Regions from separate parts of the Pseudoalteromonas sp. SG41-2 genome, predicted to be linked through region 3. Evidence: predicted binding sites of a transcription regulator. Region 3 holds the regulator's gene; each other region holds the start of a gene.

Region 1 (5,320 bases), on a different contig from region 3:
CCAGTGATGATTTTGTGATTGCCCCTGGCACACCGGGCATGGTGATGATGGTATTTACCCTACCTTCATTTGATTATGTATTTAAAATAATTAAAGACAAATTTGGTGAAAGTAAACCATTTGGCCGCGATACCGTTCTCAAACGCTACCAATTAGTTAAAAGCCATGATCGGGTTGGTCGTATGGCAGATACCATAGAGTATTCTAACGTCGTATTCCCTGTTGCGCGTTTTAACGCTACATTGCTTGCACAGCTTAAACAAACTATTGGTTCATCAATGATCATCGAAGGCGACTTACTGATCATCAAACATATGTATATTGAGCGACGCATGACGCCACTGAATTTATATTTAGAAAAAGCTAATACTGAAGATGCCGCTGTTGCCATTGCAGAATATGGCCAAGCACTCAAGGAAATGATCGCCGTTAATATTTTCCCAGGCGATATGTTGCTTAAAAACTTTGGTGTCAGTAAACACAAACGCATTATTTTTTATGATTATGATGAAGTGCAATATTTAACAGACATGAACTTTAGAGCACTGCCTAAAGCCAAAAGTTATGATGACTACTTAACCAATGAGCAAAGTTACTCTGTGGCACCACAAGATGTATTTCCAGAGCAGTTATGCACTTTTGTAATGCCGAACCCGCAATACAAAGCAGTTTTCAGCCAAACACATCCAGAACTATTAGACGTCGCATTTTGGCAGCAAGCGCAACGAAATATAAAAGCAGGGGTCGTTAGCCATATCTACCCTTATCCAGCAGCGCAGCGTTTTATCCATCAATGGTAGACGAAAGGACACACAATGAATATCAGTAAAATAGATTTAAACTTACTCGTTTATCTCGACACATTATTACGCGAATGTAATGTTACTCGCGCCGCAAACCAGCTTAGCATTACACAGCCGGCAATGAGTAATGGTTTAAAACGTTTACGTAACCTGTTTAACGATCCGATCTTAGTACGCACCAGTGATGGTATGGTGCCCACTGAACGAGCTATTGAATTGCAGCCGGTGATCCGTGGCATCTTAATGACATTAGAAGAAACGCTTGCACCAAACCGTGAATTTGAGGCCAGCCAAAGCAAACGGGTATTTAGGATTATGGCCAGTGACTATGCTGCCAGCACCTTAGCACCTAAGCTACTGAGTAAATTACACGATGAAGCGCCGGATACCACACTCGATATTCTCACTCCAAGTGATGTTACTTTTCATGATGTAGAAAACGGTAAAGTTGATATGGCAATAAATCGTTTCGAAAACCTACCGCAGTCGTTTCATCACAAACGTATTTGGAAAGATAGCTTTTGTTGTTTAGTAAAAGCTGACAACCCGATCATTGAAAATTTTAGCCTCGATAGTTATTTAAAAGCTCGGCATATTTGGGTAAGTAAAACAGGTTTTGGTGTCGGGGTTGGTATGGATCCTAAAGACGTACAAAAACTTGGCTGGGTTGATGAAGCGCTCGCCCACTTTGGTAAACACCGAAATATTGCCACATTCACCCGTAATTACCACGTTGCAATACATCTAGCGAAAGAGAAGAACCTGATTGCGACACTCCCTTCAAAAGCCGCTAATATTTATTTAGATGATCCTGGTTTGCAAATTCTGGAGCCTCCCTTCCCTATACCACCATTTGAGTTAGATATGATTTGGAGCCCATTACTTCACAGAGATGCCAGTCATATTTGGTTACGCCAAAAAGTAGCCGAAGTTGCAGATGAATTAAAGTAACGCTCTTACAAAAGCCCTGTAAAATTTGCTTACTGGTATTTTCAAGTAAGCAAACATCAATTTAAAAGTATTAATAATCATGATGTTAAAATAATTTAAAAATGGAATGGCAATTGCTTTAAGTTACTTGAACTTTAATATTCATTTAACTTAAAGAGGTCAATATTATGAATGCCCAGCAAGGAAACGAAGTAAATCATATCACTGACATTATCCAAGTAATGAACAGCGGCATCGACTTTTATGAAAAGGCGCAGGAAAAAGTACAAGATCCAGCCATTGGTGCGCTATTTCAGCGTATGATAGACGCACGTAAAGTCAGCGTTGAAAACTTACAGCCTTACGCTATTAATCAGCAAGGTGAACGAGAAGATGGTTCGTCTTTTGCTGTTGAAGCTCGCCGAGCATATACCGCACTGATCACAAAATTTAGTGCCAACAACGACCAAATTTATGTCAAAGAGCTTGAAGAAGTGGAAGATAAAACACTTGAAGAAATTAAAGCTGCCATGAAAAAACCACAACCGCACGATTGTGAAGCCGCCCTCGCTAAAGTATTACTGACCATGCAAAGCTGTCATACGGAGATGAGCCGTATGCAGAAGCATTAACCACAATGCTTAAATGAAAGCCCAGCCACGCGCTGGGCTTTTTTATGCTCATAATTATAGTTAAATGATTTTTATAACAAAATAATGCAAATAATTAATAAAAATAGCATATTTATTTAACCACAGCATGATTTTAATCGTCTAGGCTTATTAATAGGTACCTACTATCCCGCTGTGGCGCCGCAGCATTTTATCAAAAATAACAAGGTTCCATTATGAGAAATAAACAACATGTAAACCCACAAAACGCTGACGTTGATATGACGCCGATGCTTGATATTGTATTTATACTTTTAATATTTTTTATTGTTACAACTTCATTTGTAAAACCTGTGGCAATAGAGCTGCAACGGCCTGTAGATAAACCCAGTATTGATAAACAAACTAAAAGTGCTCATTTTAGTATTGACCAAAGCAATGCGGTGTATTTTGCGGGGCGATTAATTGACTTAAACCAAGTTGCCACTAACCTTGCGATGTTTGCTGCGAAGTATAATATCGCCACAGTACAAATAGCCGCTGACGAAAACAGTACGCATCAAACTTTAATGACAGTAATGAATAATATCAAAGAGTATGATAACTACCCCATTGCACTCACATCACACTAAAAGCAAAAAAAGGGCCAGACGGCCCTTCAAAACTAAATAACGTAGGAGAAGTTATTTTTAGAATCGGTATTCAGCACCTACATAGTAGTAAGCACCGTTAAAACCAAATGGTGCTGAACGGCGTGAGTACTCAAATACACCGGTTGAACTGATAATAGTATTACCAGAAGCATCAACAATTGTGCCTGAGCGAGAATTACCTATGGTATTTTTATCAGGGTAAACGTCAAATAAATTGTTTGCACCAATATTTAGTGACAAGTTGTCTGTGACAAAATAATTTACTTTTATATCGGTAAGAATTTCAGCGCCGTAAGTCTGGCGACCGCCATCTTCAACCGTGTATTCGCCATAACGATTGAGCGATAAGTTTACCGTCCAATCTTCAAGGCGATATAATGCACTTAAGTTTACTCTGTCTTGTGGTTGCCATTCTTCGATGATTGAGGTTTCTTGCGAAGAAAATACATCTTCGACAGGGATCGTTTCCAAACCACTGCCCGCAGGAGTAAATAAATCAACCACATCGGTTTCAGTAAAGTTAGCCGCTAATGTAAAATCTAGGGTACCGCCTAAGCCTTCCGTGTTCCATGTCGCAACAAAATCCACACCTTGCGTTTCGGTATCTGCACCATTTAAGAAAAACTGCCCTGCACCTGCGCCAGAACTAACCAATGCAGCATCTAGCGTTGATGACAACCCTTTACCTAAACGGTTACTGATCACAATACGGTCGTCAATATCAATTGAATAATAATCAACGGTAACATTAATATTATCCGTCACGTTATACACAATACCTAAGCTCATGTTTTGTGACTTTTCTTCTTTAAGTTTTGGAATACCAATACTCTGTGCAAGTGTGCTGTCGTTTCTAAAAGTACCAACTTCTTCTGCAATTAGATCGCCATTAGGACCAACTACAAACTGGGTACTGATATTATTGAAATACAATTGCTGCATTGATGGTGCTCTAAAACCAGTACTCACCGCACCGCGCAGTGAAACGTCATCAGTCACCGACCAGTTACCCGCTAACTTAAAGTTAACCGTATCACCAAAGCCTTTGTAGTTATCGTAACGCAGTGCGCCAGAGATAATTACATCATCAATAATGTAAGTTTCAGCATCAAGGTAAAACGAAATCACATCACGTGATTCATCCACAGAAGATTCCGGCGATGAACCACCAAAACCTTGAGTACCACCTGCTGCATTTTCGCTGCCAATACCACCGCTCATACCATCGTAAATATTAACACCATTATTAGTATCATAATCACGGTAAGCGTATTCACTGCCTTCTAAAATACGATATTCATCGGTGCGAAGCTCGGCACCCATTGCCAGTGAAAAATTATCATAGTCTTGTGTAAAATCAAGATTGATTGTTTGCAGTGATAACTCCATGCCATACGCATACGCTTGGCGAGGAATAGTGGCACGAATATCATCAGCACTTAAACCTTGATCATAACGTAATAAATTAGCGTATGAACCATTGATAGTGTCACTAGTGGTATAATCGATGCTGTTTTCACCATAGGTGTATGACAGGTCAAGACTAGAGCTATTATCAAACTCTTTTTTAAAGCCAAAGTTATACGATATATCATCAATGGTGGTGTTGATCATTGGCAAGAAGCCCATCGGGATCACCGCATCACCATCTTGTAAAACTGGGTTGCCATCAGCATTGGCATTATGACGGAAGAACGCGGCTGATTCGTTATCTCGGGTTGAATAAGTAATAAAGCCATAGAGCTCACCACCAGCAAGTTCATAACCGGTATTCACCGTTAAAGCAAATTGTTGCGAGTCTGCATCACCAATTCTAAACGTATCACGTGGTGCAGTCAGCTCACGAGGATCGCCCGCTAACAGCGTGCCATCATCAAGCTCTGTGCAACCATAAAACTGGCAAGAGCCATGTAAACCGGCACGATTTGTAGGTGCACGGTCGCGGTAGTTGATAGTGGTATTTAAATAACCATCATCGCCTAAGGCAAAGCCTTTATTAAAATCAATCGTAACGGTTTCGCCATCACCTTCAGAATACTGGCCATAGTTAACTGCGGCTTTACCGCCTTCATCAGCATCTTTTAATACGATGTTGATAACACCCGCAATCGCATCTGAACCATATTGTGCAGCCGCACCATCACGTAGCACTTCGATACGTTTAATTGCAGCAGCTGGGATCGCATTCATATCTGTACCTGCAGTACCACGACCTACAGATGTATTAATATGGATAATGCTGGCTTGGTGACGACGTTTACCATTGATAAGTACTAATGTTTGATCTGGCCCTAAGCCACGTAAAGTGGCAGGTCGTAGTGCA
Region 2 (5,320 bases), on a different contig from region 3:
TCTAATTTATCAACATCAAACGCTGCTGGCAGTTGTTTTTGTTCTTGATCAGTCATCTTCAGTTAACCACGCTTTCACAACTTGTGAGGAGAGTTCTGGCTCATTTGCTACTAAGGCACGAACAGCTTTTAATAAGTCTTCATCGCCATGTAGGTCTGGTAACTGTAGTGTACCATCACTTGAGAAGCCAACCGAAGCAGAATCAAAATCTTTATTTAGCATATCTAGGGTGTTATCACCAATATCTACACCAGAACTAAGCGCATCATCATCATACTCTTCAAGGGTATCATCTGGGTAAATCAAGCGTTTCAGCATAGGTTTAACCACCGCCATGATTAGCACTATAATAACCAATGCGCCAAGCACTAAACGCACAACTTTCATAAACCAGTTTTGTTCCCACAGTGGTACTTCAATAGCTAAGTCCATCGGTTCACGTACAAACGGTACTGTCACTACTTCTAATGCATCACCACGCTGTAAGTCAAAACCCACACCACCTTGCAGTAAACGACGAATATTTGACAGTGCTTCAACTGAGCGAGGCTCCATAGTCGTTTCACCATTTTCACCCACTTTTGCCACATAATCGACTGCCACAGACACACTAATTCGACGAATAACACCACTTTGCTGACGTGTATGGGAAATAGTAGTATCAAGTTCATAGTTACGTGTCGCCTCTTTATGAGTGCGACTGGGTGATGAACCAGAGCCTGCACCACCTTGACCGGCAACTTCAGGAATATTCGAATCCACTGGGGGCTGATTTGTCAGCGCGCCAGGAATACCGATAGCTAACCCGCCGATGTTGTTTTCTTCAAAAGTGGTTTCGCTGCGTACCGCTGGTAAATCAGGGTTGTAGCGTTTTTGAGTTTCTTCAATCGCGCTAAAGTCCATACTTAAATCGACTTGTGCAGTGTAGTTACCCATGCCAATAACTGGCATTAAGATACCATCTATTTTATCTAGATATTCTTGTTCACGTTTACGTTCAATATCGTATTCTTTACGTGAGCGAGCAGCTAACGCACTTTGCGATCCTGAATTAAGTAATCGGCCATTTTGGTCTGTTACAGTTACTCGTGACGGCTCTAAACCTTGCACTGCTGAACCAATAATATCAACAATGGCGTCCACTTCTTCACTACCGAGCATACGACCACGTTTTAAAGTTAATACAACTGTTGCGGATGGTTTTTTCTCACGACGAGCAAAAACATTTTCTTTCGGGATTGCCAATAATACTTTAGCACGCGTGACATTTTGTAGTTCCTCGATCGTGCGCGCAAGTTGTTGTTCACGACCGTGCTTTAAACGTTCACGCTCTAAACGCTGACTAACACCAAAACCCATATCTTGCATGATAATATCAGTACCCGAGTTCGGCGCTTGCTCAATACCTTCGCGGGTCATTAACAATTTAATATTTTGATATTCATTTTCAGGAACAGAAACCACATTGCCATCAAGTTGATAGTCAATTTTTTGTGCATCTAAAAAATCGAGCGTTTGAATTAGCTCTTCCGTTGGCATTTTTCCAAGTGGACGCATATCTGGTTGACGTGCCCAAATAATCACAAAAATAGCGATCGCTAAACAAATCGCTAATGCAATAATTAAAGTGACCTGACGTAATACATCAACGCCGTTTAATGCACTTAAATAGCCTGACTTTTGTTCTTGTTGATCGTCATTATCAGTTTGGTCGATACCGCCGCCGGCCAAAGCAAGATCTGTTGATTGATTAGATTGCGCCACAATAATTCTCCACTACCTAGTTAAACAGGCATGTTCATGATTTCTTTATAGGCTTCTACAAGTTTGTTACGAACTTGTACAGTGGCTTCAAAGGCAACCGATGATTTTTGTGATGCGATCATCGCATCCGCTAATGACACATTTCGGTCGCCCATTTCAACCGCTACGACTTTTTGTTTTGCATCAGCTTGAAGGCCATTCACGGTATTGAGTGCATCACTTAACAAATCGCCAAATTGGGCGCTCGAAGTAGGCTGCGCCTGCGTCGGTAATTTGTTTACTTGATTACTACGACCAGCTTCGAGAGCCATAGATTGCATTTCTTGAAATAATGCGCTGTTTTGAATTTTCATAATTGTCTCTGACGATGCAGTTTACTAATAACTTAATAAAGCACAAAGCATGCCAACTAATAAATTAATTAATATCAATAGCTTGAGATGTGTTTTTGTTGTCAGAGTTTTGACAAGTTTACGCCCAGCAAGGCTGAGCGTAAATTAAATAGTGAAGGAAAACAAAAATTATAGAGGCTTAAGCAGGTAAGGTGATCCCCAAATCACGCATTTGTGCCAATTTATAACGTAATGTTCGTGGGCTGATCCCTAATGTTTCAGCTACATCTTTACGCTTGCCTTGACAACGATTTAGGGTCTCTAAAATAATTCTATGCTCTTTATCTTTAAGTTCATCTTTGTAACTTCCCGAATCCAAGCTTGGTAATTCTTCACGCAGCTGATTGCGTTCTGCTGTCGCTTTTATTGCTGGCGCTTGCAGATCATAATAAGCATCATTAGTTGGTGAACTTGTAACCGCCGAAGTAGTGTTTTCTGGTGCTGAATTAACCGGCACTAAACTTGCTGATAAAGCCGCAGTTAGAGGAGTCTGGGTTAAATTTTCAATAAAAATAGCACTTTCGTCAATCATATCACCGTGGCGTAATATCAACGCACGCTGGATCACATTATCCAGTTCACGCACATTACCTGGCCAAGTATGAGCTAATAATTTTTTCTCTGCCGGTTCGCTAAGTACAGCGATAGGCTCTTTGCTTTTATTGAGATGACGTTCAATTAAATGCTTTGCCAACACGACAATATCGCCTGGACGTTGACAAAGTGGACGCCACATCAACGGAAATACATTTAACCGATAATATAAATCTTCTCTAAACTGGTGCTTAGCCACAGCCTCTTTTAAATCACGGTTACTGGTAGCCAAAATACGCACATCTAGCTTAATAGTTTTGCGACCACCTAAACGTTCAACTTCGCGTTCTTGTAATACACGTAGTAACTTAGCCTGTAGGCCTAAATCCATCTCAGTGATTTCATCAAGTAAAATTGTGCCACCTTGTGCTTGCTCAAATTTACCCGGACAAGCTTGAATCGCACCAGTAAACGCGCCTTTCTCGTAGCCAAATAATGTAGCTTCGAGCATATTTTCAGGGATCGCAGCACAGTTTATTGCGACGAATGGCTGCTCTGCGCGATCTGATTTATCATGGATAAAGCGTGCGAGTACTTCTTTACCTGAGCCACTAGGACCAAGCACCATCACACTGGCATCCGATTTAGCAACCCGACTTGCAAGTTCTAATAGCTGAATGCTACTCGGATCGGCGACAATCGGGCCATCAGTTTCTTTTTCTGGCTCAGGTAGATAGCGGCTTACCATATTAAGTAGCACTTCGGGCGCAAACGGTTTGGCCATATAGTCAATTGCCCCTAACCGCATAGCCTCAACAGCATCATCAATAGTCGCATACGCTGTCATCATTAAAACCGGTAGATCAGGGTAATTAAGATTTATGCTGCGCAGTAAATCAAGACCACTCATCGCGCCCATTTGCACATCGCTCACGACCAGCGAAAAGCTGTCTTTTTTAAGTAGCACCATAGCTTGCTCAGCACTGTCAGCCGCAACGCAATCTATTCCAGACATTTCAAGCGTATCAATCAAGGCTTCACGAAGCCCTGCATCATCTTCAACCACTAAAATCGTGTTGTTCATATTGCCTCCGCCGATGTTGACTTTGTACAAATAGGTAACAGTAAACTAAAGCAGGCTCCGCCTTGAGCATTGTTCGTTACTGCAACTCGTCCTTGGTGTGCATTTGCGACTGAACTAACTACCGCTAAGCCTAAACCTGTGCCTTGGCTTCGGGTAGTAAAAAATGGTTCAAATAATTTATCAAGTAAGCTTAAATCGACCCCAGGGCCATTATCACTTACAGTAATACACACTAGCTCGGGGTCACTCGCATCCCGCTGCGCACTTAATTGAACGAGTGCATTACTGCCAATGACTTGAATACTATTGTGAATAAGGTTTTGAATGGCACTGGCAAGCGCAGTTTTATTGCCCATTATCTCGATATCAGGCTCAGGTAAACTGACCTGAAGTTCACTATTATTAAGTGCGACCATAGCATCAGCGCCAGTTTTCACTTCAGTTAATAATTGCTGCATGGAAACATGTTCAACAACTTGCTGATCGCCACTTTTTGCGAACAACAACATATCGTTTACTTGGGTTTCGAGATCTTTTAAACGCGACATTAACTTAGTATGAAAATTGCCTCGCGAGCTTTCGGGTAACCGCTTTGAACCTAAATTAGCGGCATACAAAATCGCAGCAGACAGTGGTGTTCGCACTTGATGTGCCAAAGATGCCACCATTTTACCCAATGCACTTAAACGCTGCATATGTGCAACGCGTGTTTGTAGACGACGCGTTTCGGTTAAGTCAGTCATTAAGATTAATTGCCCTGGCTCTGGCGCTAATGCCGTTATTTCTAACTTAATTAAGCGTCCATCTTTTAGCGATACTTCATGGCCATCATCTTGTTGGGGCCGAAACGAGCGCTGGATCACACTGAACCACTTTTCACCTTCGAGTGGCTCCCCTAGCATGTCTGTTGCAATTTGATTAGCTTTAGCGATCAAACCGCGACCATCAAGCACCACAACACCCGCAGGCATTGTATCTACTAAATGACTTAACCAACTGGCTTGCTGGCGTAATTCACTTAACTCACCAATGTACTCTTCTTGCAGTAAACATGGGTTATACTGGGTCGCTGTGATAAATTGTGGTTTTAAGACATTAGCTAAGGCCATAATGCATTCTCGTTTACAGGATCTAACTAGCTAAATGCACAAATTGTACCAACAATTATATTGATTAATTTCATTTGCTTAGCGTATAAATAACGCGACAAAAAAATGACAAACTAAAATAAGCAAAGCAAGGAGACACTATGAATTCAACAAATTTATGTCGCTGCCCTTGGCTCGATACCAGTAAAGATGACTATGTTGCCTATCACGATGATGAATGGGGGATCCCAGTATATGATGACCAAACACTTTTTGAATTTATTACTCTGGAATCAGCACAAGCAGGATTAAGTTGGTATACGATTTTAAAGAAACGTGATGGCTATCGTCGTGCATTTTTGGATTTTGATGTAGAAAAAGTCGCACAAATGAACGAGCACGATGTTGAACGATTAATGCTTGATGAAACAATTATACGTAATCGTTTAAAAATTGTA
Region 3 (5,320 bases):
AAGTACCGCCATAAAACAACACCAAGAAGATATAATAGCAAAACCTGATTATACTGCGGTGGCATTAAAACAAACCGCATTTGATGAACAAGGTAAAATTAGCCACAAAGTAACAGCTGCAAAAATGGAACTCTACCAACAGTTAGGGTTCACTTACTTTGAACAACCTATTTTTACACTCTATAATCAACAGCAGACGTGGCAAATTAATGCCGATGAAGCCACCTTATATGAAAATCATCAATTAATTTTAGAAGGTAATGTGGTTGCTAAAAACCTGACCAATAATGCCATGATTGAACATATAAACGCAGATAATATTCAGGTTGATATTGAACTACAAACCATGAGTTCAGAACAACCAGTTGAATTAATCGGACCAAATTTAAAAATCACTGGGCGCGGTCTCCATGCCGACTTAAAAGCCGAAGTGGTAGAACTAATTAACCATACGCGAACCATATATTATGACCAATAAATTTGCTCACTTGCTTGTTATACCAAGCTTATTCATTGCTTTTGCAAGCTTTGCTGAAAATACGACACCACCTGCAGATCAAGTCTCTATCAGTGCTGACACGCAGCTTGCCCAACTGAAAGACAATATCGGTATTTTTGAAAAAAATGTTGAAATCATTCATGGTAACCGCCGTATCAAAGCGGATCGACTTGAAGTCCATAAGCGCGAAGATTTAGGCGATAACAAACAACTACTTGTCGCAACTGGCAGTCCGGCTTACTTTGAAGAAAAACAAACTGATGGCACAGTAATGAGTGCCAGTGCTGATGAAGTCCGTTACGATGTCGCTAAGCGCTATTTAACCTTGGTTGGCAATGCACAAGTCACTCAGGCAGGTCAAAAAATCAATGCCAAAAGCATTACCTATGATATGGACCAGCAACTGATCAGTGCTGAAAAAGGCGCAAGCTCAAGCGATCGTGTGCACACCATTTTGGTACCAGTAGACAGTAAAAAAGACAAATCTAAAGGGCAGCCATGAGTACATTAAAAGCTGAATTTCTAGCAAAAAGCTATAAAGGTCGCCAAGTTGTAAAAAGCGTGGGTTTAGAAGTTAGCGCAGGCAGCATTGTTGGCTTATTGGGTCCTAATGGCGCTGGTAAAACCACCACCTTTTATATGATTGTGGGTTTAGTTCCAAGCGACAAAGGTAAAATCAGTATTGATGATAATGACATCACCTTACTGCCAATGCACAGTCGCGCACGGTTAGGGATTGGCTACCTGCCACAAGAATCATCCATCTTCCGTAAATTAACTGTTTATCAAAACCTGATGGCTATTTTAGAAACTCGTAAAGAGCTGAATAAACAAGCCAGAGAAGAAGCGCTCGACAGCTTACTTGATGAGTTTAGCATTCAACATATCCGCGACAGCCAAGGTATGGCATTATCTGGCGGTGAACGTCGTCGAGTTGAAATTGCACGCGCTTTAGCCGCAAACCCAAAATTTATCTTACTTGATGAGCCTTTTGCTGGCGTTGATCCTATTTCAGTGTTAGATATAAAGAAGATTATTGAACACCTTAAAAACCGTGGTATTGGCGTGCTTATTACCGACCACAATGTACGAGAAACCCTTGATGTTTGTGAAAAAGCCTACATAGTTTCTCATGGGGAGTTAATTGCATCAGGTACCCCTGAGCATGTACTCGCCGACCAAACAGTCCGCGATGTTTACCTGGGCGAGCAATTTAGGCTATAAAGCCACGCTCGGCTAAGTATCTGCTAGACTTAACGATGATAACAATAAAAGGATTGTTAGAGATACATGAGGCAATCACTCCAGCTGCGCATGGGCCAGCAACTTACAATGACACCACAGCTGCAACAAGCAATTCGCTTATTGCAACTCAGTACATTGGATCTCCAGCAAGAAATTCAAGAAGCGCTCGACAGCAATCCATTGTTAGAGCTAGAAGAACATGAATATTCAGACGACACGGCTGGTAAAAACGAACAAAAACAAGATAACGATGACTTAACCGTTAGCGCATCAGCAGACGACAAGCCAAGCGAATATGAACAAGAAAGTAGCGAAGCATTAAGTAAAGAGACCTTAAGTGACGAAATGGCTATGGACGTCACCTGGGACGAATACATGAGTGCTGCGCCAAATACGTCATCTGGGCCAATGCCTGAAGATGAGTCAATTTATCAAGGTGCCTCAACTGAAACCTTGCACGAATATCTAATGTGGCAATTACAACTCACACCTTTTAGTCCAACCGATGAAGCCATTGCCATTGCGATTGTTGAAGCCGTTGACGATTCAGGTATTTTAACCTTGAGCTGCGAAGACATCGCAGAAAGCTTAAATCAAGGTAATAACGAAGAAGAAATCGAACTCGACGAAGTGCAAGCAGTGTTAAAACGCATTCAGTTGTTTGACCCTGTTGGTATTGCTGCGCGCAGCCTACAAGAATGTTTATGTATTCAATTAAATCAATTTGATCCTGCAACTCCTTGGATTAGCGAGACAAAAATGATTTTAACTGATCATATCGATTTATTAGCTAGTCGTGACTATCGCACTTTGATGAAAAAGACTAAGCTTAAAGAAGATGAACTAAAAGAAGTAATGACACTGATCCACAGCCTTAACCCAAAGCCTGCGGATACCATAGTACGCGAAGAATCAGAGTATGTTATTCCTGACGTTTCGGTGAAAAAAATTAAAGGTCGCTGGGTGGTTGAACTCAATCCAGACAGCATGCCAAAAATTAGAGTGAACAGCCAATATGCGGCGATGTCACGCTCTGTAAAATCAAGCACTGACAGCCAATTTATACGCTCGCATTTGCAAGAAGCTAAATGGTTTATTAAAAGCCTAGAAAGTCGTAACGAGACGTTACTCAAAGTAACCAACTGCATTGTTAAACAGCAGCAAGGATTCTTTGAGCATGGCCCTGAGGCCATGCGCCCTATGGTACTAAACGACGTTGCCGAAATGGTTGAGATGCACGAATCAACAATTTCTCGTGTAACCACCCAAAAATACATGCATACCCCTCGTGGTATATTTGAGTTAAAATATTTTTTCTCGAGCCATGTAAGTACTGAGAACGGCGGCGAATGCTCATCGACAGCCATTCGAGCATTGATCAGAAAATTGATCAGTGCAGAAAACTCAGCGAAACCATTGAGTGATAGTAAAATTGCAGATATATTGGCAGAGCAAGGTATCAAAGTAGCTAGACGGACTATTGCAAAATACCGCGAGTCACTGGCTATTCCACCGTCAAATCAACGTAAAAGTTTGATTTAAGGCGTAAAATCACAAGAGGAAAATGCTTATGCAACTAAATTTAACTGGTCGTCATGTAGAAATTACTGATTCATTAAGAGACTATGTAAACAATAAGTTTGCCAAGCTTGAAAGGCATTTTGATCATATCAATAATGTCCATGTCATTCTTGATGTAGAAAAGCTAAGCCAAAAAGCAGAAGCCACATTACATGTCAGTGGCGCTGAATTATTTGCCTCAACTGAGCACCAAGACATGTATGCAGCCATTGACGGACTAATCGACAAACTTGACCGTCAGGTAATTAAACACAAAGAGAAGCACGCTCGACACTAACACTATGAAATTAAGCTCACTTATTTGCCAGGACTGCAGTAAAGCTGCGGTCCTTTTTAATAGCAAAAAACGGATCATTGAATTTATCAGCCAATTGGCTCATGAACAACTTCCTCAGCTATCACAACAAGAAATCCTCAACGCACTACTGTCGAGAGAAAAACTAGGTAGTACGGGTATTGGTCGTGGTATTGCTATTCCTCATGGCCGTATGAGTGGTGTTGAAAACCCGCTAGCAATAATTATAGTGAGTGAATCACCGATTGATTTTGATGCGATAGATAATCGCCCAGTTGATATATTTGTAGCTCTCATCGTGCCAGATGGTGATAGCCAACTTCATTTGAAGACGTTAGCCACAATTGCTGATAAACTCAACGACAAAGATTTTTGTAAACAACTACGTAGCGCAAAAACAGACCAAGATTTGTATCACGTAATTGCTGCGCAATCGTAGCCAAATGAAGGAGAATTTACATGGAGTTAATCATCATCAGTGGGCGTTCTGGCTCAGGTAAATCTGTTGCTCTGCGTGTAGTAGAAGATCTTGGCTATTATTGTGTAGATAATATTCCGGTAAACTTATTACCTTCATTAGTGCGCAGTGTCTCTGATAATTATGACAAAATTGCCGTCAGTATTGATGTCCGTAATTTACCGAAAGAGCAGGAAGAATTTAACGATATTCTTGAATACTTGCCTGGTTTTGCAAATCCGACGCTATTTTATTTAGACAGTGATGATCAAACCCTGATCAAACGTTTTTCTGAAACTCGCCGCTTACACCCATTATCTTTGGACTCTTTGCCACTGGATTTAGCTATCAAGCAAGAAAAAGTATTACTTGATGTATTAACTACTCGCGCTGACTTTATACTTGATACCACTGATCTGAGTGTCCACCAGCTTGCAGAGTCAATCCGTGAAAAGATTTTAGGGAAAAAAGATAAAAAACTAATCATTACCTTTGAATCATTTGGTTTTAAATATGGTATCCCAAAAGAAGCTGATTATGTTTTTGATGCACGCTTTTTACCAAACCCACATTGGGAGCCTGAGCTTAAGCCACTTACAGGCCTTGATCAGCCAGTAAAAGATTATTTAGCCAGCCATAGTATCGTACAAAAATTCACTTGGCAGATCCAAACCTTTGTACAAACTTGGTTACCGCATTTGGAGCGTAATAACCGCAGTTACTTAACAATTGCTATTGGTTGCACCGGTGGTCAACATCGCTCAGTTTATCTAGCGCAAACTATAGGTGAAAGCTTCTCGATGAGCCACAGCAATGTGAAAATTCGCCATCGTGAACAAGAATAACAACTCACGTTTACAGTAAGGAATGTTGATGCGTTTAGAAGATACATTTTTAATAAAAAACAAACTCGGTTTACATGCTCGCGCAGCCAGCGTATTAGCGCAATTAGCTGTGCAGTTTGATGCCAGCATCACACTTCATCAAGATGACAAACAAGCCGCAGGCGATAGCGTACTCGGCTTAATGCTATTAGAAAGTAGCCAAGGCAAAGAAGTTAAAGTTGTATGTGAAGGCCCGGACGCTGAACCTGCTCTTGCAGCAATTGGCGAGTTGATCGCACAACGCTTTAACGAACAAGAATAGCTCGTAGTCAGTACCACTAAATTGCGTTAAACTAAATAAAGTCGTTAATTAAACAGACCAAGCGCGTTAATTACCGACAACTGTTACCCTACCTATC
Region 4 (5,320 bases), on a different contig from region 3:
ATTTTTTACAAAAATAAAGGTGGAATTATGAACAGCTCAGATCGCGCTATTGACGAACTAGTACTTGGGTTTTGGCGATTATTAGATTGGCAAATTACTCCACAACAGTGTTTAACTTTTCTTGAGCAAACAATTGAAGCCGGTGTAAGGCACACCGATCACGCTGACATTTACGGTGGATATGGTTGTGAGGCAGAGTTTGGTAAAGCTTTAGCTTTAAAGCCAAGTATTCGTGATGAGATCAAAATTATTACTAAGTGTGGTATCAAACCTGCTTTTGCAAGCTTAGGGTTAGCAGGCCAAGCTAATCATTACGATTCGAGTGCCGCACATATTATTAGCTCAGCACAGCAATCGTTAAAGCATTTTAATACCGATAGATTAGATGCATTACTTATTCATCGCCCTGATTATTTGATGAATGCAGACGAAGTAGCTGAGGCATTCACTACTCTTAAGCAAAATGGTGATGTACTCGATTTTGGTGTATCAAACTTTACGCCATCACAACTAAGTTTATTGCAGTCGCGTCTTGATTTTGAATTGGTGACCAATCAAATTGAATTTTCACCGTATGAAATGCAAGCACTTGATGATGGTAGTTTAGACCAATGTCAGTTACTTGATATTAAACCTATGTGTTGGTCACCTTTGGCTGGCGGTCGCATTTTTGCAGAAAATGATGAAAAAGCGATTCGCCTGCGTCAAGTACTTGAGCAAGTCGGCAGCGAAATTGGTGCAAGTTCTATTGATCAAGTGGTTTACGCGTGGTTATTAATGCACCCAAGTTCCCCATCAGTGGTACTGGGTACTGGCAACATTGAGCGTGTTAAATCGGCTGTTGCCGCTAAGCAGTTAAAACTCAGTCGTGAACAATGGTATCGTATTTGGCAAGGTTCAACAGGGCACAGTGTGCCATAGGAGTTGTAAGTTTTAAGCTATAAGCAGTCTGAGTTGAGGGTAAGTCTTGATATAAAATATGAACTTAGCCGCTTACCGCTTACCAAGATCGAGAAAGGGCCTTACGGCCCTTAGTGTTGCAGCAAGTAACACATTCTTTTTATAGGCTAAAGTCCATTGAAAAAGCAACGTAAGCCTTAATATCACTGTCATCCATATCGGTATCTGATAGACCAAAAGTGAAGCCATCTTTAGAGATAGATACACCGTAATCGATGATATCGTCATCACCAATAAAATCACCAGAGTAGTGGCCTAAGTGTAAGGCCATTTCAGTGCCATTAGTACCAACTGCGAAACCGTAATCTGCAGTCAGGTATAACGAATCACCAAAGTCTGTGCCATCACCGCTTGCGGCTGAAGTTGCAAGAACTGATGCGCCAAAGCTAAAGCCACCCATACTGATGCTACCGTAAATTTCAGAAAAATCAGCGTCTGCGCCAGAAGCTGCATCAGGGTAAGCGTAATAGATGTAGCCAACGTCATAGCTCATATTTTCATTAATATCGCCACCAAAACCAGCATAGAGATCAAGCTCGTAGGTCATTTCATCGGCCCAGCTTGCATTTGAAGCCCAAGTACCAGCATAAAAACCTGATTCGTTGGCATAATCAATACCACCTGAAATTGCAGCATCACCACCGGTTTGTTCTTGACCACGCCATAAGTAGTTTGAAGTTGCTGCGGCATTGGCTGTTACTTCTGCATATGCTGCTGTAGATGTTGCACCCATGAGTACAAGTGTGCTGATCGCAATTGCTGATTTTAGTTTTAACATGTTTGGTATCCTGTTGTTATGCTGATTTTTTGGCTCGCAATTATTAATTAGATTGCAGTCTATAATTGCGGATCCTATTTTTAGTTGTCTACTAGGGTAATAGCACTGCTTGTGCCAAGTTAAATGAAAAGCAATAATTTATATTTAAATTACTTTATAAACAAAGGTATAAATATTTATAGTGAAAGGAGGAGATTGTTTTTTACGAAGCTTGCGCACTTTATTGGTGCGTAAAAAAACCCGCATGCACAACTCAGTTGCAGCGGGTTTTTGTATTTTTTACTGTGGTTTAACCAAAAATAGTACGCATTAGGCTGATTGTTTCGTTCACGCCACGGCCTTTTTGTACTTCGCTGATAATTGAATCACGCTTTGCGCGAATATGCTCAGGCATATCGTCAGCAGCAAGTGCGCGATCAACAAGTATTTCAGCAGACTCTTTACCACGACGCACTTTTCTAGTGCCAGTGGTAGTTGTACGCTTTGGCTTGCTCAATAACTTGATGTAGTTAGAGTTTTCAGGCGTGTTTTTGTCTGCATGATAGAAAAAGCACGGAATTAATGCTTTGATTGCAACAAGTTGTTGATCCAGCTCGCTGTCACCACTTGCCATTTTAAACCAAGACATACCATGAACTGCTTGGACAATATCCTGCCAATAACGCGCAAAGTCACGATTATTTAATTTAGTAATAGCCAATGCTGAACAAAGTGCATCTAAACGGGTGTTATTAATTGGTGTAAAAACATCTGGGCGGCGCATTGCTAATAGACGAGTTGCCGGTGCAAGCGTTGGCTTTTCATTGCTATCAGTAAAGGCTTTTAAATATTTGACCACAAATTCTTGGTAATCAGCTTCAGTTACTTCACCTTCTAAAGGTATATGTGCTAATGCTTCATCAAATAATGCCGGCAGGTCGGCAAGCATTTGATGAAAAGCTTTGGCGCTTTTAGTAGAGCTAAACCATTCGACATCAAAATTATAACTACTTGGATCCAGTGCAGAAGTATGTTTACCACTAAATGCTAATAAATCTTCAGGGATCATCTCTTTCAGTGATTGCTCGCGAATACCAGCTATATAGTTGGCAAGGCGTAACTGTTCATCAAGGGCTAACACATCTTTATGCTGCTCTATAAATACACTAACTACAGGCCAAGGCGCTACGCGTAATGTTTTCAATTGTAAGAAGCTAATTGCTGAAACTAATAAGTCATTAAGCTTTTTTAAAATTGGTAATTGATTGGTTTCGAGTAAATCATGATTAATACGGTCACGGCTAGCATTAAGTAGTTCATAGCACCAACCTAAGAAGTCTTCAGGATGATTTTCTATTTTCACCGCCATCAGGTTTAAGCTGATTTCAGAAGCCTGCTTTAGAATATTTTGATAAATATGGCCTTCTTGTTCGCCTAATGCCATTTGTGAAGGTGAAATGAGCAATTTTTTCATGCCTGATGGTACTCCGGTTAAATACATTTTTCAGTTGTTTAATTTTAGCGCAAAACGTCTTAAAACAACAGGGCTGTGCATCATACCGAAGAATACAGGGGATGCAATCTTGATAAGTTAAATCTGCACAAGATTGCATTTAAAGGGTTTAATCTGCTTATTCAAGTGAAAATAACTGCTCTACAGTAGTTTCAAACTGCCGAGCTATCTTCAATGCAATGATCACTGAAGGTGTAAAGCGTGATGTTTCGACCGTGCTGATTGTTTTGCGTGAAACGGCGCTAGCATCGGCTAGCTCTTGCTGTGAAAGCCCCGCGGCTTTGCGAAATTCAGCTATATGGTTTTGCAGCTAAAGGTATCAAAATGTTTCAGTAACAATTCATATATTCACTGTAGAATGCAGGAAATTGCATTTTTCTTCGTTGCACAATGATTTTAATGCTAACTCCCGCTATGATAAGAACATTATTTGCACATTTGAAAGGACCATCATGAAGACCTTATTTAAAGTTATTGGTGTCATATTATTATTGCTTGTTGCTTTAATTATTGCTGCACCGTTTTTAATTCCAACCGATGCCATTTTTAATAAAGTCTCTGAGCAGGTTGAGCAAACCACTGGGCGTACTTTAACTATTAAAGGCGATAAAACATTATCCGTTTTTCCTTCTTTGAAGCTTGAACTTGAAGATGTGCATTTTGCCAATATGAAAACTGGCTCACGTGCAGATATGGCAAGCATGCAGCAACTTGCAGTTCATATTCCTTGGTTTTCGCTATTTGGTGGTGAACTTAAACTAGAAAAGTTTGTGATCAATGAACCCAATATTCTGCTTGAAACAGATAAAAATGGTAAAGCTAACTGGCAGTTATTTGATGCAGTAGCTGCGAAACCTGAGCAGCAAACTCAAGCAGGTGAGGCAGTCAAACTACCTGAAAACTTTGATATTCAGTTAGGTGAAGTGGCTATATATGGTGGGTCGTTTACTTATTTAGATGGTCAAACGGGAGCTAAACAGCAAATTAGCGATTTAGAATTGGCTATCTTACTGCCTTCACTGCATAAATCACTCGAAGTCAAAGGTGGGATCACTTATATGCAAGAGCGCTTTGAGCTTGATGTAACAGTTGATAACCCAGCTAAAGCAATAGCAGGTGATACATTTAATGTGACAACTGATGTCACTTCAAAGTTAGTTGATGTTGAGTTTAAAGGCTTAATAGCCGGTCAAGGTAAAGATATTCAAGGTCAATTAGCGCTCAGTGGTGATTCAGTAAAAGACATTGCTAAATGGCAGGGAGTCGAGCTGAACGCTAAAGAAAGCGCCTTTAATGCATTTAGTGTTAGTGGCAAAATGCGTATGCAAGGTGATAAGTTCAACCTAGCTGAATTAGTCGCCACTCTTGATGCATTAGAGATCAAAGGAAAAAGCGAGCTTAATTTAGGTAAGCGTTTAGCCGTTAATGCTGACATCGATTTAGGTATGCTGGACTTAAATCCTTACTTACCTGAGGTGGTAGCGCCAGCAGAGAAACCAGAACCTAAAAGTGACGAGCCAGCCAAACCAATTGTATGGGATGACACAAAAATGGATTTAAGTGGCTTAAATGCCTTAGATGCGAATGTGGTGATCCGTTCAAGTGGCTTAAAAGCAAATGAAATCAAACTTGGCGCTAATCAATTCACTGTAAACCTTAACAAAGGCGTAGCGAAAATTAGCCTAGATAAGTTTGCCGCCTACGAAGGTAATGGTAAAGGCACTGTAACAGTTAATGCGAAACAAGCTCCTTACAAAATCAGCACCAACTTCTCGTTAGATAAAATAGACGCACAACCATTGCTGACAGATGCCGCTGGCTTCGATAAGCTAATGGGCAAAGGCTCACTCAATTGGGACTTAGCAACATCAGGTCAGAGCCAAAAAGACTTTATGAGTGCCCTACAGGGTAAACTAGCATTTGAATTTGCCGATGGTGCAGTAAAAGGCGCCAACATTGCTGAAATGGTTCGCAAAGGCAAAGAGCTAATTAAGGGTAACTTTGGTGCAATATCACAAGGGCTAGATACTGGCTTTGATAATTCCCAGCAAACTGACTTCTCTGCGCTAACGGGTAGCTTTAACTTTACC

Evidence for each region. The regulator sigma-54, encoded in region 3, starts transcription at its own class of promoters, with help from an activator protein. The targets are predictions, from matches to a motif close to GTTGGCACGNNNNTNGNNT.
Region 1: H5186_RS00360 (PA2169 family four-helix-bundle protein) is a predicted target of sigma-54. The motif match lies at 1,855-1,873, and genes of this name have one in related genera.
Region 2: fliE (flagellar hook-basal body complex protein FliE) is a predicted target of sigma-54. The motif match lies at 2,156-2,174, and genes of this name have one in related genera.
Region 4: H5186_RS15295 (TorF family putative porin) is a predicted target of sigma-54. The motif match lies at 1,839-1,857, and genes of this name have one in related genera.

The regions. Positions count from the first base shown of each region.
Region 1 is NZ_JACJFK010000001.1:85,432-90,751, reverse strand. Features, by position in the region: gene aceK (bifunctional isocitrate dehydrogenase kinase/phosphatase) at 1-800, shown strand, start outside; gene H5186_RS00365 (LysR family transcriptional regulator) at 816-1,754, shown strand; gene H5186_RS00360 (PA2169 family four-helix-bundle protein) at 1,922-2,365, shown strand; gene H5186_RS00355 (biopolymer transporter ExbD) at 2,581-2,976, shown strand; gene H5186_RS00350 (TonB-dependent receptor plug domain-containing protein) at 3,034-5,320, opposite strand, start outside.
Region 2 is NZ_JACJFK010000006.1:86,997-92,316, forward strand. Features, by position in the region: gene fliG (flagellar motor switch protein FliG) at 1-56, opposite strand, end outside; gene fliF (flagellar basal-body MS-ring/collar protein FliF) at 49-1,764, opposite strand; gene fliE (flagellar hook-basal body complex protein FliE) at 1,785-2,117, opposite strand; gene H5186_RS06745 (sigma-54 dependent transcriptional regulator) at 2,296-3,774, opposite strand; gene H5186_RS06750 (PAS domain-containing sensor histidine kinase) at 3,771-4,883, opposite strand; gene H5186_RS06755 (DNA-3-methyladenine glycosylase I) at 5,024-5,320, shown strand, end outside.
Region 3 is NZ_JACJFK010000037.1:8,452-13,771, reverse strand. Features, by position in the region: gene lptC (LPS export ABC transporter periplasmic protein LptC) at 1-478, shown strand, start outside; gene lptA (lipopolysaccharide transport periplasmic protein LptA) at 468-1,001, shown strand; gene lptB (LPS export ABC transporter ATP-binding protein) at 998-1,723, shown strand; gene H5186_RS20595 (RNA polymerase factor sigma-54) at 1,790-3,286, shown strand; gene hpf (ribosome hibernation promoting factor) at 3,315-3,602, shown strand; gene ptsN (PTS IIA-like nitrogen regulatory protein PtsN) at 3,607-4,059, shown strand; gene rapZ (RNase adapter RapZ) at 4,080-4,922, shown strand; gene H5186_RS20575 (HPr family phosphocarrier protein) at 4,951-5,223, shown strand.
Region 4 is NZ_JACJFK010000019.1:10,034-15,353, reverse strand. Features, by position in the region: gene H5186_RS15300 (aldo/keto reductase family oxidoreductase) at 28-921, shown strand; gene H5186_RS15295 (TorF family putative porin) at 1,061-1,738, opposite strand; gene H5186_RS15290 (hypothetical protein) at 2,028-3,191, opposite strand; gene H5186_RS15285 (helix-turn-helix transcriptional regulator) at 3,349-3,540, opposite strand; gene H5186_RS15280 (AsmA family protein) at 3,683-5,320, shown strand, end outside.